2 linked regions of the Pedobacter ginsengisoli genome follow. The protein of the gene in region 1 interacts with the protein of each later gene in a pairwise test. Links are inferred from orthologs where the notes say so. Each region holds a gene or a part of one and is shown in the gene's direction. Other genes may lie near its edges. The genes, in order: recJ and topB.

Evidence for each region.
Region 2: the proteins of recJ (region 1) and topB interact in binary tests that used the Escherichia coli proteins (3 or more experiments, as listed by UniProt). The link is inferred for Pedobacter ginsengisoli from one-to-one orthologs.

The regions. Positions count from the first base shown.
Region 1 is NZ_CP024091.1:3,750,996-3,760,019, forward strand. What follows is about bases 2,865-5,838. They hold recJ (single-stranded-DNA-specific exonuclease RecJ), read left to right. Parts: upstream 2,865-3,482; coding sequence 3,483-5,195; downstream 5,196-5,838. Other genes in these bases: CPT03_RS15470 (MBL fold metallo-hydrolase), read right to left, coding at 2,865-3,335; lptB (LPS export ABC transporter ATP-binding protein), read left to right, coding at 5,196-5,838. Also shown: gcvP (aminomethyl-transferring glycine dehydrogenase), read left to right, coding at 1-1,333; CPT03_RS15460 (YceI family protein), read left to right, coding at 1,445-2,038; CPT03_RS15465 (response regulator), read left to right, coding at 2,167-2,571; more of CPT03_RS15470, read right to left, coding at 2,568-2,864; more of lptB, read left to right, coding at 5,839-5,930; CPT03_RS15485 (GH3 auxin-responsive promoter family protein), read left to right, coding at 5,951-7,462; CPT03_RS15490 (CBS domain-containing protein), read left to right, coding at 7,556-7,984; CPT03_RS15495 (M13 family metallopeptidase), read right to left, coding at 8,089-9,024. UniProt on the Escherichia coli protein: Single-stranded-DNA-specific exonuclease.
Region 2 is NZ_CP024091.1:2,165,538-2,174,510, reverse strand. What follows is about bases 4,117-7,039. They hold topB (DNA topoisomerase III), read left to right. Parts: upstream 4,117-4,609; coding sequence 4,610-6,469; downstream 6,470-7,039. Other genes in these bases: CPT03_RS08960 (MBL fold metallo-hydrolase), read left to right, coding at 6,528-7,039; CPT03_RS08970 (histone deacetylase), read left to right, coding at 4,117-4,607. Also shown: CPT03_RS08995 (S46 family peptidase), read right to left, coding at 1-60; CPT03_RS08990 (GAF domain-containing protein), read left to right, coding at 375-851; CPT03_RS08985 (DNA-3-methyladenine glycosylase), read left to right, coding at 844-1,449; kynU (kynureninase), read left to right, coding at 1,538-2,824; CPT03_RS08975 (bestrophin family protein), read left to right, coding at 2,846-3,706; more of CPT03_RS08970, read left to right, coding at 3,708-4,116; more of CPT03_RS08960, read left to right, coding at 7,040-7,619; CPT03_RS08955 (hypothetical protein), read left to right, coding at 7,680-8,057; CPT03_RS08950 (hypothetical protein), read left to right, coding at 8,048-8,866; tRNA (adenosine(37)-N6)-dimethylallyltransferase MiaA, read left to right, coding at 8,866-8,973.

The DNA.
Region 1 (9,024 bases):
AACCGAGATGATCCCGGTTACATGGCCTGAATTTGGTAAAGTGCATCCTTTTGCCCCTGCTGATCAGGTAGCTGGTTATTATACTGTATTTAATGAGCTTGACAGATGGTTGAGCGAAATTACCGGTTTTGCTGCCATGAGCTTACAACCAAATGCTGGTGCACAGGGTGAATATGCAGGCCTAATGGTAATCAGAGCCTATCACCAGGATCGTGGAGATGCTCATCGTAACATCGCTTTAATTCCTTCTTCAGCCCATGGAACTAATCCAGCTTCTGCGGCAATGGCCGGAATGAAGATTGTGGTTGTAAAATCACTGGAAAACGGGAACATTGATGTTGAAGATTTAAAAGCTAAGGCTGTTGAGCATGCGGCAAATCTTTCATGCTTAATGGTTACCTATCCTTCTACACATGGCGTGTTTGAAGAGAGTATAGTAGACATTTGTAATGTTATCCATGAAAATGGCGGACAGGTTTATATGGATGGAGCCAATATGAATGCTCAGGTTGGTTTAACCAGCCCTGCAAATATTGGCGCCGACGTTTGTCACCTTAACCTGCACAAAACATTCTGTATTCCTCACGGTGGTGGTGGTCCTGGTATGGGTCCTATTGGTGTTGCAAAACATCTTGTTCCTTATTTACCCGGACATGCTGTGGTAGATATAAATAATGAAAAATCCATTCATGCAGTTTCTTCGGCACCATGGGGTTCAGCTTCAATTCTGATCATATCTCATGCTTATATTGCAATGATGGGTGGTGAAGGATTAACCAACGCTACAAAATATGCAATACTAAATGCCAACTATATGAAAGGCCGTTTTGAGCAGCATTATCCTGTATTGTATTCGGGAGCTAATGGCCGTTGCGCACATGAAATGATCTTAGATTGCAGAGGATTTAAAAACTTCGGGATTGAGGTTGTTGACATTGCAAAACGTTTGATGGATTACGGATTTCATGCCCCTACTGTATCTTTCCCTGTTGCCGGAACACTAATGGTTGAGCCAACTGAAAGCGAACCTAAACATGAGTTAGATCGTTTCTGTGATGCTTTAATTGCCATCAGAAATGAAATCACTGCAGTTGAAACAGGTGAACTGGATAAAACTGATAACCCACTAAAAAATGCCCCGCATACTGCAGCTGTAGTTACTGGAAATGAGTGGAACCATGGTTATAGCAGACAAACTGCCGCCTTCCCTTTACCTTATGTAGCTGCTTATAAATTCTGGCCATCGGTTGGAAGAGTAAATGATTCATTTGGAGACAGATCATTAGTTTGTGCTTGTCCGCCAATTGAAAGCTATGCTGAAGATTTAGCCTAAAAACTTATCATAAGTCAATTTAGGTCTTTAAACCTTTTGATACATTTGTCTTCTAAAATGTATCAAAAGGCTAAAAAAAGCTTTAGTATTAAAAACTCAAATTATAGTACAATGAAATTAAAAATCACTTCGCTGGCATTACTACTAATCGTATTTTTCTCATCAGCATTTATTGCTCCTGTATTTAAGCCAACTACCTATAAAGTGGATGTTGAGAAATCATCATTAACCTGGGTTGGTAAAAAACTCACTGGTAGCCACAATGGAACTATAGACCTTCAGTCAGGAAGTTTAATTTTCAATGATAAAAAACTTTCAGGTGGTAATTTCACAATTAATATGGCAACTATTAAAGATGCTGATAAAAGTGAAAAACTGGAAGGTCACTTAAAAGCTGATGACTTTTTTGGAGTTGACAAATTTGCGACTTCTGCTTTTGTTATTAAAAAAATTGCAAATACAGGTGCCAATACTGCCAATGTAACTGGTAATCTTACCATTAAAGGCATTACAAATTCTATCACTTTCCCTGCAACTATTACCTGGAATGCTGATGGATCAGTAACTGCAACTGCTGAAAAAGTTGTTGTTGACAGGACTAAGTTTGGAATCAAATTTAGATCAAAAGGTATATTTCCTGATGTTGGTGACAAAATGATTTATGACGATTTTGAGCTTGCTATTAAGCTTGTAGCCAAAAAATAAAAAAACACAAAAAAAAGAGCCATTATATAAATAATGGCTCTTTTTTTTTGCTTTTATTTACACCCCTATTAAAAGAGTTAAATATATTATAATTTTGTACTTAACTTTTCTGCGCTTTACAAAACTTTATGACCAACTCTAGAATCAATATGCTTGTTATTGATGATGATGACATCAATATTTTTATCATAAAAAAAGTGATAGAAAAAACTGGTTATGAGGTAGATATGACTTCAAAAAGCAATGGCCAGCTAGCTATAGATTACCTGACAAGCATCACCAGTAATGTAGAAATATTCCCGCACATTATCCTGGTAGACATTAATATGCCAATTCTTAACGGCTGGGAATTTCTGGAGGCCTACGAAAAACTGAATATAGTACGCCCAAAAGTTTACCTGTATATGCTCTCTTCTTCTGTTTATGAGTATGACATTGAGAAAGCCAAGGGTTTTAAATCCGTAAACGGATTCATTTCTAAACCCTTAACCATCGAAAGACTCAAAGAACTTTTACAGTTAGTTGTTCTTTAGCTTATTCTAAATTGCCCATCTGTATAGGTAACATATCCAGTAGCCTTACTTTTTGCATGATAAAAAAGGCAATTCCAATTCTCCTCAGCAGCCTTCTTTCCAAATTCTTCTCTAAGCTCCATAGCCTTCCTACCATCAAAATCATACTTCGCAATAAACTTTCTTAGTAGTTCTTCCGGTTCCGGCAAAACATCGCCTCCAAAAAACACTTTATCTACACCATCATCTAGTAAAAACACCTGATGAAACGGACAATGTGCTCCGGTAAGCTCATAACTGATTTCATCGGTTAGTTGCCCGGAGTTTTCAATAAATTTTAGCTGCGCATTGCGTTGCAAAAATTCAAATATTTCAGTTTTGTAAGACGAAGAAGGGTTTGTAAAAGCAGTCTCCCACTCTCCTGTTTGAATTACATATGTTGCGTGCGGAAAGCTTAACTCTACACTGCCATCAATTTTGTTATGGATCATGCCACCTGAATGGTCAAAATGAAGATGAGACATCAAAACCATATCTACATCTTCAGGATCAAAACCAGCCTTTCTAATGTTATTATGCAAAATCAACTGTCCTTTTTCATCACTGTAGCCCAAACCTGTATCAAATAAAACCAGGCTATTTTTTAGCTTAATTAAAAAAGGCTGTACATGGATAAAAAGAGAAGCCGGACGATCCTTGGGGTTATCCTTTTCGGCATTAAATGGTATAAATTTTTTAGTTGCGTCTACAGAATATGATCCTTCGTATAAAGTGAAAACTTGCAATGGCGTAGTTATTAGTAAGAAAATTAAATGATATATTTACAACAATATCATTGCAAAGATAGGGAACCTCTATGAAGTTAACACGCTGGCAATAAAATAATCAGAAGTTTATGCAAGCTTCGCAGGGAAAAAGAAGACAGATATTAGATGAAAAAAAGATGGGTGCGGGCCGCAAAGGGCAATATAGAAACGACAGATTTGCTTGCACAACAATTAAATATAAATAGCAGTTTAGCGGAGATATTAGTACAAAGAGGCATTTCTTGTTTCGATAGTGCGCGTGATTATTTTAGGCCGCAGATGTCGCATCTGCACGATCCTTTCCTGATGAAGGATATGGATAAAGCCATCGAAAGAATTGACCTTGCCCTTACAAAAAATGAAAAGATATTAATCTACGGAGATTATGATGTAGATGGAACCACTTCAGTTGCCCTTGCATTCAGTTTTTTTAGCCAGTTTACGTCAAACATTGAATATTATATCCCAGACAGACATAAGGAAGGATACGGTATTTCGACAGCTGGAATTGATTATGCCGCAGAAAATGGTTTCACGCTGATCATTTCTCTTGATTGCGGAATAAAAGCCAACGATAAAATTGCCTATGCAAACACTTTGAATATTGATTTTATTGTTTGCGATCATCATTTGCCTGGAGATGAACTTCCGGCTGCAATTGCTCTACTTGATCCGAAACGTAACGATTGTCCTTACCCTTTTAAAGAACTTGCTGGTTGCGGCATTGGCTTTAAACTTGCCCAGGCCTATTGCCATACTCATCAGTTAACTTCCGATAAATACGAGCAATATATTGATTTGGTAATGGTAAGTATTGCTGCTGACATTGTACCTGTTATTGATGAAAATAGAATTCTTGCATATCATGGCCTCATCAAATTAAACACACAGCCTTCTATTGGATTAAAGGCGCTGATGGAAATTTCTGGAAAGCATAAAGATTACACACTTACCGATGTAGTTTTTACCTTAGCTCCCCGTATCAATGCTGCCGGAAGAATGAACCATGCATCCGAAGCAGTTAAAATGTTGCTTTGTACAGAAAGTACCATAGCTCAGGAGCAAAGTTTACTTATAAACCTACAAAATACAGAACGCAAAACATCTGACCAAAGCATTACGGCCGAAGCCCTTGCATTAATTGAAGATTGTGAAATTCTTGTTAGTAAAAAAACAACGGTTGTATATCATGAAAGCTGGAATAAAGGTGTCATAGGCATTGTGGCTTCCAGACTGATAGAGAAATATTATAGACCTACAGTTGTACTTACCGCATCGAACGGACTGCTTACAGGCTCTGCGCGATCCGTTGCCGGGTTCGATTTGTATGAAGCATTACTAGGTTGCGAAGATCTTTTGGTTCAGTTTGGTGGACATAAGTTTGCTGCTGGATTAACAATAAAGCCCGAAAACATTCAATTATTTTCGGATCGTTTTGAAAATATAGTTGCATCAACCATTACTGATGACTTATTAAAGCCGGAAATAAATATAGATTCAGAAATTGAATTTAGGCAAATAGATGGTAAATTTCAGCGCATTATAGCGCAAATGGAGCCATTTGGCCCCTTAAATATGGCACCAATTTTTGTTTCTCATAATGTATTTATTACCGGAAAACCTTATGTTGTGGGCACAAAACATTTAAAATTAAATTTAAAACAACAAAATTCTACTATTTTTGAAAGCATTGGTTTTGGATTGGCAGAATACGAATCATTATTACAGCCAAACCAACCTTTCTCTGTTTGTTATACAGTAGAAGAAAATATATGGAAAGATCAACGGCGTTTACAATTAAATATTAAAGCCATAGAAATTGACAACCAATATAATTAGATGATATTAAGAGCTGAAAATCTGATAAAAAAATATAAACAACGTACTGTTGTTAATGACGTTTCGTTTAGTGTTAGTCAGGGTGAAATTGTTGGTTTACTAGGACCCAATGGAGCCGGAAAAACAACCTCTTTTTATATGATTGTGGGGTTGATTAAACCAAATGAGGGTACGATATATTTGGATGACCAGGACATTACCAGTGACCCAATGTACCGAAGAGCACAAAAAGGTATTGGATACTTAGCGCAGGAGGCTTCAGTTTTCAGAAAACTTTCTGTTGAAGACAATATAATGGCCATTTTAGAAATGACTAAAATGAGCAAGGAAGAACGACATGAACAACTGGAAGAGCTGATTAGTGAGTTTAGTTTACATAAAGTTCGTAAAAACCGTGGCGACCTACTTTCGGGAGGGGAACGCAGAAGGACAGAGATTGCCAGGGCATTGGCTGCTAGTCCTAATTTTATCTTACTGGATGAACCGTTTGCCGGGGTAGACCCCATTGCTGTTGAAGAAATTCAGACTATAGTTGCTAAACTAAAACAAAAAAACATAGGTATTCTGATTACCGACCATAACGTACAGGAAACTTTATCTATTACCGACAGGGCTTATTTATTATTTGAGGGCAAGATTCTGGAATCTGGAACCCCGGAAGTACTTGCTGCCAATGAAATGGTAAGAAGAGTATATTTAGGCTCTAATTTCGTATTACGAAGTAAAAACTTATAATTCACTACTTAAACAAAAGCATGGCAATTGTAAATTCAATTTTTACCTGGTATATGAAAAAGCGCGTCCACCAGATAGAGCTTTTTATAAAGTACCCGCATGATGTGCAGGAAGAATGGTTTCAAAAACTAATTTCAAGCGCTGAGGATACTGAATGGGGTGAAAAATACGATTACCGTTCCATTGAAACTCCTAAACAATTTAAGGAACGTGTTCCCTTACAAAACTATGATACCCTAAAGCCATTCATTGAAAGAATGCTTAAAGGAGAACAAAACATTTTATGGCCATCGGAAATTAAATGGTTTGCCAAATCATCTGGCACAACAAGCGACAGGAGTAAGTTTATTCCGGTATCAGAAGAATCTTTACAGGAATGTCACTTTAAAGGTGGAAAGGACATGTTGTCGATTTTTTGCAACAACAGACCTACCAATGAGATTTTTACAGGAAAGGGACTTGTTCTTGGTGGCAGTCACCAAATTAATCAGCTTAATGAGGACTCCTTTTATGGTGACCTTTCTGCTGTATTGATCAAAAATCTGCCGATGTGGGCCGAATATTACCGCACACCAAATATCTCCATTGCATTAATGGAGAACTATGAGGAAAAGATGGAAAAAATGGCTGAAGCCACCATCAAAGAGAATGTAACCAATATAGCCGGGGTACCCACCTGGACTATTGTGTTGGCTAAAAAAGTACTGGAAATAACTGGTAAAGCCAATTTACTGGAAGTGTGGCCAAACCTTGAGCTTTATATTCATGGCGCTGTAAACTTTAAGCCCTACAGGGAACAATTTAAAGAATTGATCCCTTGCAGCCATATGTACTATCTGGAAACCTATAATGCATCTGAAGGTTTCTTTGGAATTCAGGATGAGGTGGATTCAGATGAGCTTTTACTAATGCTTGACTATGGCATATACTACGAGTTTTTACCGATTGAAAAGCTTGATGATGATAACCCTGATACCCTTAGTCTGGAGCAGGTAGAGCTTAATAAAAACTACGCCATTATTATCTCGACAAATGGAGGACTTTGGCGGTATATGATTGGAGATACCGTTCAGTTTACAAGTCTATCTCCGTATCGCATAAAAATAACCGGCAGAACAAAACATTTTATAAATGCTTTTGGAGAAGAGGTTATTATAGACAATGCTGAACAGGCAATCTGCAAGGCATGTGATGCCACAGGTGCCGTATTTAAAGATTATACTGCCTGCCCTATCTATTTTAAAGGCGAAGAGGTTGGTGGCCATGAATGGATAATTGAATTTGATCATCAGCCTAATGACTTTGAACGTTTTGTTGATGTTTTAGATCAGACCTTAAGAGAGGTAAATTCTGATTACGATGCGAAAAGATTTAAAGATCTGGCTTTGCGCCGCCCTAAAGTACATAACGCACCCAACAATACGTTCTACAACTGGTTAAAATCAAAAGGTAAACTTGGAGGACAACATAAGGTTCCAAGATTAGCGAACGATAGGAAATACGTTGAAGAAATACTCCCTCTGATGAAGTAATAACACTGGTTATTTTCGTTAATTTTTTTTTGTATTAGATAAGGTGATTTAATTTTTTTTAGTTAAATTTAAATAGCTAATTCTTAATCGCTTATGAAAACAGTACAACAAATACTTAGTACCAAATCTGTACAGATTTTCTCAGTTACAGAAAACTCATCTGTTTTAGAGGCGCTTCAAATGATGATGGAAAAGAATGTAAGCGCCCTGCTTATTGTGGAAAACGATAAGCTACAAGGCATATTTACAGAAAGAGATTATGCCCGAAAGATTATTCTGTATGGAAAGTCGTCTGCAGAAACACCAATAAAAGAGGTAATGACAGCAAATCCTATTACTATTTTACCAACGGATAGTATAGACATGTGCATGCAACTCATGACGGATAAGCATATCAGACATTTACCGGTAATGCATGAGAATAAATTACTGGGAATGATTTCAATAGGTGATGTTGTGAAATTCATCATTGAGGATCAGAAACAAACTATATCTCAGCTGGAAAGCTACATCAGTAGCTAAAGAGAACTTTATCAGTCTATTTTAACTATTCTCTCAATTAAGTTAAAAAAGGTCGTATCATTAAACTTGATGCGACCTTTTATTATCAATTATTGGTAAATCCCCTACCAGATTTTAACTCTTTTCTCTGGAGCCAGATATAGAGAATCAGTTGGTTTTACATTAAATGCGGTATAAAACTCAGGTATATTTCTTACAACACCGTTAACCCTGAACTTGGCCGGAGAATGTGGATCAGTACCTACCTGATTCCTTAATGCTTCATCTGTAGATTTATTTAACCATACCTGAGCCCAGCCAAGGAATACCCTCTGTTCGCCGGTAAAACCATCCATAACTGGTGCTGGCTTACCATTTAAACTTGCGTTATAGGCCTTAAGCGCAATGCTTAATCCACCAAGGTCACCAATATTCTCTCCAAGGGTAAAATCCCCATTTACATTAAGATCTGGAAAAACTTTAAACTCACTATACTGAGCTTTTAAGGCATTTGTTCTCTTTTTAAACTCACTTTGATCTTTGGCAGTCCACCAGTTACGCATTGCGCCCGTACCATCAAATGTACTTCCCTGATCATCAAAGCCATGACCAATTTCATGGCCAATTACTGCACCAATACCGCCATAATTCACAGCATCATCTGCTGTCATATCAAAAAATGGAGGCTGCAAGATAGCAGCAGGAAATACAATCTCATTCATGCTTGGATTGTAATAAGCATTAACGGTTTGTGGTGTCATACCCCATTCCGTACGGTCAACAGGCTTACCCAGTTTATTAAAGATGCGGTTATATTCAAACTCTTTAGATCGTTTTTCATTGCCAAATAGATCGTTCTTTACGATTTTAAGTTTACTATAATCTCTCCATTTATCAGGGTATCCAATTTTTGGCGTGAACTTACTTATTTTTTCAAGTGCCTGTTTTTTAGTTTCAGCACCCATCCAGTCAAGCTCTTTAATACTGGCCTCGTAGGCTTTTAACAAATTACCAACCAGTTTAAGCATACGTTCTTTGGCTGCAGGCGGAAAATGTTTTTC
Region 2 (8,973 bases), 1.6 Mb from region 1 along the record:
ACCCGATTGGATTATTCCTAGTGTAAGAAGTGAAGTGATAATTAAGGTTTTCTTATTCATCTTTATGGTAACTATGTTAGTTAAAAATTGCAAATTTAGCGATTTTAATTCTGTTTTACTTATTGATAGCTGTATTGATCAGTGTAAGACATCAATTGGGATTTCTTTGGTATAAGTCCACAGTGAGTCCACGTTAAGTCCACCTTTTTCTTGAAATAACGTGGACTCATGGCGGATTGAAAGCCTACTAACAGCGGATTCATTAGTACTGATATAACAACTACAAGTCCAACAGTCAGCATTGATGTATATGGATGTCAGGGGAATATTGATCGTGATTTCGTATTTTTGCATTTCATTTACATAGATTAAAAATGGCAGAGGATTTACACATAGTAACCGACATTAGTAAAGAGGAGCAATACCTTTCTTTAATTCCCCAAATCAAAGCGCTGATAGTTGGCGAAGATGATCAGATTGCTAATCTGGCTAATATCGCGGCAGCTTTAAAAGAACAGTTTAGGTGGTTTTGGGTTGGTTTTTATCTGGTGAAAGGTGATGAATTGGTGCTTGGGCCTTTTCAAGGGCCTGTGGCCTGTACCAGGATCAAAAAAGGTAAAGGCGTTTGTGGTACTTCATGGCAGCAAGCCGAGATTTTGGTGGTACCTGATGTTGATGAATTTCCTGGCCATATTGCATGTGCCTCAGCTTCAAGATCAGAAATTGTTTTACCTATTTTTAAAGGTAATGAAGTTATAGGTGTATTAGATATTGATAGTGAATATCTTTCTCATTTTGATAATGTTGATGCTAAATATCTAAAGGAAATAATTAGTTTTATAAATGTCTAAGTTGCCTTACTCTTTTTATCAAAGCCATGATGTAAACGATCTTGCTATTCAGTTACTTGGTAAATTGTTATTTACTAAGCTTAATGGTGAATTGACCGGGGGAATCATTGTTGAAACAGAAGCTTATAAAGGAGTGGAAGATAAGGCTTCTCATGCATATGGAGGACGCTTTACAAATCGTACTCAGGTTATATACGAAGAGGGTGGTTTGTCCTATGTTTACCTGTGCTATGGTATTCATCATCTTTTTAATGTTGTTACAGCTCCAAAAGGAACTCCTCACGCTGTTTTAATTAGGGGTATTGAACCAGTACACGGAATAGATATAATGCTACGCAGGAGGAATATGGTGCTATTAAAGCCAAATATTACTGCAGGTCCTGGAGCGCTATCAAAAGCAATGGGGATAGATAAAAGCTTAAATGCAAAAGATCTGTTAGGTGATGAGATATGGATTGAAGATAAGGGAGGTGTTTTTCCAGATGACCAGATTGTTTCGTCAGCGAGAGTTGGTGTTGATTATGCCGGAGATCATGCTTTGTTTCCATGGAGATACTACATTCGGGGAAATAAATTTGTAAGCAAGCCAAACAAATAAAATATTTAGAGTATATATAATAGCTATTGTTGATAACAAATAAGGCAGGTGATTTAATTATCTGCCTTTTTTATTGATATTTGAATCGATGAATTTTGAGAACAATTTAGCCTTTGCTCAACGCCTGGATCAGGCAGATCCGCTTAGTAGTTTTAGGCATGATTTCTTATTTCCGCAACAAAATGGAAAACCATTTATTTATCTGTGTGGTAATTCTTTAGGTTTACAACCTAAAGTAGTACGTAAAGTAGTTGATGAACAATTAAGTAGCTGGCATAACCTGGCTGTAGAGGGGTGGTTTCAAGGGGATAATCCGTGGATGTTCTATCACAAGGAGTTAAAAAAACTGATGGGTCCACTGGTTGGAGCAAGTGCTAAAGAAGTTTGCCCTATGAATACTTTGACTGTTAATTTGCATTTGCTGATGGTCAGTTTTTATAAGCCTCTTAAAGGTAGGTTTAAGATTATTATGGAGGCAGGTGCCTTTCCGTCAGACCAGTATGCAGTTGAGAGTCAGGTTCGTTTTCACGGCTACAGTCCGGAAGAAGCGATTATTGAGGTAGCACCAAGATTAGGTGAACATACGTTAAGAACGGAAGATGTTCAAGCTCAGATTGCACAATATGGCGATGAAGTAGCTTTAGTGTTGTTTGGAGGGGTAAATTATTTTACCGGTCAGTGGTTCGATATGGAAGCCATAACAAAAGCAGGACATGCCGTTGGAGCTATTGTGGGGTTTGATTTGGCTCATGCTGCAGGGAATGTTCCCTTGGAGCTACATGATTGGGATATAGATTTTGCTTGCTGGTGTTCTTATAAATATCAAAATTCAGGGCCAGGAGGAATAAGTGGTATTTTCGTTCACGAGAAGCATTTTAAAGATACTACACTGAACCGTTTTGCCGGTTGGTGGGGCTATAACGAAGAGCAAAGATTTAAAATGGAAAAGGGCTTTTTGCCAGAAATTGGCGCTGATGGATGGCAAGTAAGTTGCACTCAGGTGATGCCTATGGCGTTATACCTTGCATCATTGCAAGTGTTCGAAAAAGCAGGGTTTGTAGAGCCGTTAAGGGTTAAAAGTATATTTTTAACTTCTTATATGTTTTATATTATAGATCAGATAAATAAAAAATTAAATAATGAACAGTTTGAGATTATAACTCCTTTTAATGAAAACGAACGTGGTGCTCAGGTTTCTATTATTGCAAAGCAGAAAGGTAAGGAGATTTTTGAGGGATTGGTAGCAAATAATGTTCTTGGAGACTGGAGAGAACCAAATGTGATTAGGTTGAGTCCCGTTCCTTTGTATAATTCATTTGAAGATGTGTTTCGCACAGGCGAACTTTTATTACAGATTACCAAAAGTATTGTTTAATACTATTTAAGAGATTTTATTATGATAAATTATAATCCAAAAGACTGGTTCACTTTTATCTTTCATGCACACAAGTCTGATACAATCAGGAAATTGTGGCCATTAATGATTAGCGTAGCGATATTTTCAGGCATAATTGCATTTCTGGAGTTAAACTACCTGAAATTGGCTGAAACTACTTATGTTAAAAATATTGGAATGATGCACAATTTACTTGGTTTTGTAATTTCCATGTTGTTGGTGTTTAGAACAAATACTTCATACGATAGATGGTGGGAAGGTAGAAGGTTTTTAGGTGCTTTAACAAATGTAAGCCGTAATTTTGCAATAAAGATTAAAGCACTAAAATTAAATAAAGAGCATTTAGAGTTTTTTGAATATGGAATTCCAAAATATGCCTTTGCTTTAAAGGAACATTTGAGAGAGAAGCAATATTTTGGTAAAAACAGTTTTCTTATTGAAGTTGATGGAGGCAAGCACATTCCAAATCAGGTAGCCGCTAGTATTTCGTCAAGGGTTTTTGACTTGCAAGCAGCTGGGGTAATTAGCCAGGAACAGTTAATTATACTTAATGCAGATGTTCAGCAGTTTACTGATATATGTGGTGGTTGTGAGCGAATTAAGAATACACCTATTCCATATTCTTATAGTGCTTTTATTAAGAAATTCATTTTCATATATGTTATTACCTTGCCTTTTGGCTGGGTTTTTAGCTTAGGTTACTTTGTGGTTCCTATTGTGCCATTTATATTATACGTACTAGCTAGTTTGGAGTTAATTGCGGAAGAGATTGAAAACCCTTTTGGATCTGATGCTAATGATTTGCCGGTTGATGAGATTTGTAATAACATTGAAAAACACGTAGAGCAGATATTACGTTAAGATGGTTAAGATTGCATGGCATCCTTTATTTGCATATCCTTTACCAGAGGGGCATCGTTTTCCAATGCTTAAGTATGAGCTAATCCCCGAACAATTGCTGCATCAGGGGTTTATTAGCAGGAGGAACTTATTTGCTCCGGATAAATTATGTGAGGATGTAATTTTGCTGACTCATGAGAACGAGTATTGGCAGCAATTAAAAAATCTAACGCTTCCTGCAAAAGAACAAAGAAGGATTGGCTTTCCATTAACAGAACAATTGGTAGAGCGTGAGATTAGGATTGCACAGGGAACCATTGATGGAGCTATTTATGCAAAGCAGTTTGGGATAGCTTTTAATGTTGCAGGAGGAACGCATCATGCAGGAAGTAATTGGGGTGAAGGATTTTGTTTGTTAAACGATCAGGCTATAGCCGCCAATTACTTGCTGAATAATGGTTTTGCCAGCCGTATCTTAATTATAGATTTAGATGTTCATCAAGGAAATGGTACTGCAGAAATTTTTAATGGTGAGCCGCGAGTATTTACATTTTCCATGCATGGAGATAAGAACTTTCCTTTCAGAAAAGAGCAATCTGATTTGGATATAGCATTGCAGGATGGAACAGAAGATGAAATGTATTTAAATAAATTAAATTCATGTTTTCCTCTTCTTCTAAAGCATAATCCTGACTTTGTGTTTTACTTGTCAGGAGTTGATGTCCTTAAAAGTGATAACCTTGGGAAGCTGGGATTATCAAAATCGGCTTGTCTGGAAAGAGATAGAATGGTGTTACAATTTTGCAAGAATAACAGTTTGCCTGTTCAGGTAAGTATGGGCGGAGGATATTCGCCAGATATAAAAGATATAGTGGATGCGCATTGCAACACATTTAAAGTGGGTATAGATATTTTTGAATAATTATGAAGATTGTTATTGCAGAAAAGCCTTCAGTGGCGCGTGAGTTGGCTAAAGTCTTCGGTGCTACAGCAAAAAAAGATGGTTATATAGAGGGTAAGGGATATTCTTTTACATGGGCATTTGGACATTTGCTTCAATTGGCTCCACCACAAGAGTATGGATTTATAGGATGGAGAAGGCAACACTTACCGATGCTGCCTAAAAAATTTAAGTTAGGGATTAGGAAAATAAAAACTAAGGATGGCTTAGTTGAAGATCCTGGTGTTAGAAAACAGCTCGATATCATTAAAAAATTGTTTGATGAGGCTACTGAGATAATTGTAGCAACGGATGCTGGGCGGGAAGGTGAACTTATTTTCCGCTACATTTACTATTTTTTGAAATGCAAAAAACCTTTTAAAAGGCTATGGATTTCGTCGCAAACTGATGAGGCAATAAAGGAAGGCTTTAGAAATCTGAAACCAGGAACAGATTATGATACGCTTTTTAATTCGGCACATTGTAGATCTGAATCGGACTGGTTGGTGGGGATGAATGCAACACAGGCGCTTAGTATATCGGCTGGTGCGCGATCGGTCCTTTCATTAGGACGGGTTCAAACACCTACTTTGGCAATGATTTGTTCGCGTTTTCTGGAAATTAAGAACTTTGTGCCTCAATTATATTATCAGCTTGCAATACAGTTAGATAAGGATGGTCAACTGTTTAAAGCAATATCTGTAAATAACTTTGACAAAAAAGAAGAAGCAGAAGAATTGTTTGCAAAAATTAAAGATACTACATCTGGTTTTTCAAATGGTGGTAAAATTTTAACCGTTGAAGCAAAACCAAGAAAGGAACCACCACCTTTATTGCATGATTTGAGTAGCTTGCAACAAGAAGCTAATAAACGTAAGGGATTTACTGCCGACCAGACTTTAAATTTGTTACAAGGCTTATATGAAAGTAAATTGGTTACTTATCCGCGTACAGGTAGCAGATACATTGGCGATGATGTGTACGCGAATGTTCCAAACCTAATAGATAAGTTGAAGGTACATAAGGATTTTGGAAAGCAGGCTGAATTTCTGCTAACAGTGCCATTAAATAAGAGAAGCGTAAATGCCAAGAAGGTAACCGATCACCATGCAATTTTACCTACAGGCGAGTCTCCTTATCAGTTAAGCGGTGATAAGCAAGCAATTTATGACATGGTAGTGGGAAGGATGCTTGAAGCTTTTCATCAGGAATGTGTAAAGGAAATCACAAAGATAACAATTGAATCAGGCTCAGTTTTTATGGCAAATGGAACGGTAATTCGTTCTGCAGGATGGAGATCTGTATTTAATGAATCAGATGATGATAAGAAGGATGAAGAAAATCCATCTTTACCGAAGGTAAAGGTAGGCGAGGAGCTTCCGGTTGTAAATAAAGCTTTGTTAGAAAAACAAACTAAGCCTAAACCTTTGTATAACGAGGCATCTTTATTAAAGGCACTTGAAACCTCTGGAAAAGATATAGAAGATGAAGAGTTGAGGTATGCAATGAAAGACAGTGGATTAGGTACACCTGCTACCAGGGCAGCAATTATTGAAACTTTGATTAACAGAGATTACATTGTAAGGGAAAAAAGGAATTTAGTGCCTACTACTAAAGGTTTGGCGGTTTATGACGTGGTAAAGGATCAGAAAATTGCGCAGGCAGAGCTTACTGGACAATGGGAAAAAAGGCTGGAAGAAATTCGCTCAGGAGCCTCTGTTGCCGATTTTAAAGCTGAGATTACTGACTATACCAGAACCATTACTAATGAGTTATTACAATCGGGAACGGGATTGGCAGAGAAGTTTGCAAAGGAGGAGAAACCTGTTGAGAAAGTAAGTTAATAGATTGTATTTTTGTAAGTATATTCACTAGCATCAAGTTATTCTGAAAAAGAAGATTATGTATTCTTTATTAATTTTTGCTGTAGCATTTACACTCCTAACAGTTTGGGTGCTTAGCTTTCCTATTTTTGGACGTGTGCCTGAAGGCAATCGTTTAGAACGCATAAAAAAGTTGCCAAATTATAAAGATGGAGCACTTGAGAACTTATCGCCGACACCCATGAAGCCAGATAATGTAAGTTATTGGGATATGATAAGGGGAATGTTGAAAGGAAATGATAAGGGTAGTCCGAAAGGTTCTGTACCTACTGTTAAGCCTAATTTTGAACAGGATGATTCCAATGTTAAGGTTATTTGGTTTGGCCACTCTTCTTATCTTGTACAAACAGATGGACAGAACATACTTGTTGATCCGGTTTTAAGTGAAAGACCTTCTCCAATTTCTTTTATTGGTACTAAAAGATTCCAGGGAACGGATTTTATAAAGGCAGAGGATTTTCCAGAACTAGATGTTGTACTGATCACACACGATCATTATGATCATCTGGATTATGAAGCTATTTTAAAGTTAAAGGATAAAACAAAGAGATTTATCGTTTCGTTAGGTGTAGGCTCACATTTGGAGCATTGGGGAGTACCTGCAAATAAAATTACTGAACTGTCGTGGGGAGAGGAAACAACTCAAAATACGCTCAAGTTTATTGCACTTCCTGCTCGTCATTTTACCGGAAGGTTGTTTAAAAGAAACCAGACAGCATGGTCTGCCTTTATTTTACAAACATCAAAAAATAAATTGTATTTAGGTGGTGACTCAGGATATGATACACATTTTAAAAATGCAGGTGAACAATATGGACCCTTTGATATTGCAATATTAGAGTGTGGGCAGTACAATGCTTATTGGCCTTTAATCCATATGTTTCCTGAACAAACAGTACAGGCCGCCATTGATTTGAAAGCTCAGGTTCTATTACCTGTCCATTGGGGAAAATTCAAATTAGCTATGCACGATTGGAATGAGCCGATAATAAGAGTCGTAAATAAGGCTGATGAAGAAAACTTGAAAACTACCACGCCATTAATGGGGGAATCTGTGATTTTGGATAAGTACTACCCTGCAACAAAATGGTGGCTGGCCGATAACTTATAATAGTAAACAATATTGATAGATAGCTGTTGTTTAATTGATACTCATCAATAACTTAAATCAATGAAAACTGATTTTGTAGAAATTTTTCAAACCATTAGAGCATCACTGCAGCCATTTGCTACTGTGGGTTTTAGTAATAGAATAAATAGCGAAACTTCTTTTGATCTTTGGAGTGATAGGAATGTTGTGATTGATGGAAAGAAAAGAAATGAAGTTTTCTTTGCAAGCGTTATTATACAAAAGGGACATGTAGGGTTTTATTATATGCCCGTTTATACAGAGCCTGAGATGAAGAAGATTTTTAATCCCGAATTGCTTAAATTGTTGAAAGGTAAATCATGTTTTCATATTAAAAAGCTGGATGATACATTGATGTTGCAAATAGAAGATGCACTGGCTGCAGGGTTTAAACTTTATAAAGAAAAAGGTTGGGTATAGAACCAGTTTGGAAACAAGATGTAATAACCAGTTTTGAAGATCTTGGTATTGCAATTCATGATATTGAATCGAAGGAATATAGTTTACTGTCCATTGGGACAGGAGAAGTAATAGTTAATCTTATTTCAATTAAAAATAGCTATCGACCTGAAGACCTGCTTTTACTACAAGATCAATATCAAATAAAAAATATTTCTTTATTGCACCTATGGGAAGATATATGGCTAACAAGAAAAGTTCAGGTTATAGGGCGGATTTCATCCATTATTGGGCTGAATAAGCGTATTCATGCCCGCAAAACTAAAGTTATTCAAATTACTCAGAAGCAGGTTGATGATTTTTTAGATCATAATCATTTGCTCGGATCCGCTAAATCTAATTACAAATTTGCATTGAGTTTAAATGAACAGATTATTGCTGTTGTTTGTTTCAGTAATCTTAGATATATGAAAGGATTAGCACCTGGTTATAGATCAGCAGAATTGATACGGTTTGCAAGTTTAAGTGGTTATACCATAATTGGAGGCTTTACAAAGCTGCTACAGTATTTTATTAGGAATTATAAACCTGATGATATTATGAGCTATGCAGATAGAGACTGGTCGCTGGGAAAGGCTTATGAACAGTCGGGTTTTAAGCTGACCGATATTACACCCCCTGCAGAAATCTGGCTAAAACTGGACACTTTGGTTAGGCGTTTCCCACATCGATTAGCAATCGAATTTGTTAACGGAAAGCCAGATGTAGCTGCTGAAGAGTATGTAAAGGTTTATAATACAGGTAATTTGAAATATATTTTATACTTATAATGCGCCAAAACCCTTTATTAATCATTTTAGGCCCAACTGCATCTGGTAAAACTAAACTTGCCGTAAAAGTGGCTGACGCACTGAATGGAGAAATAATTAGTGCCGAT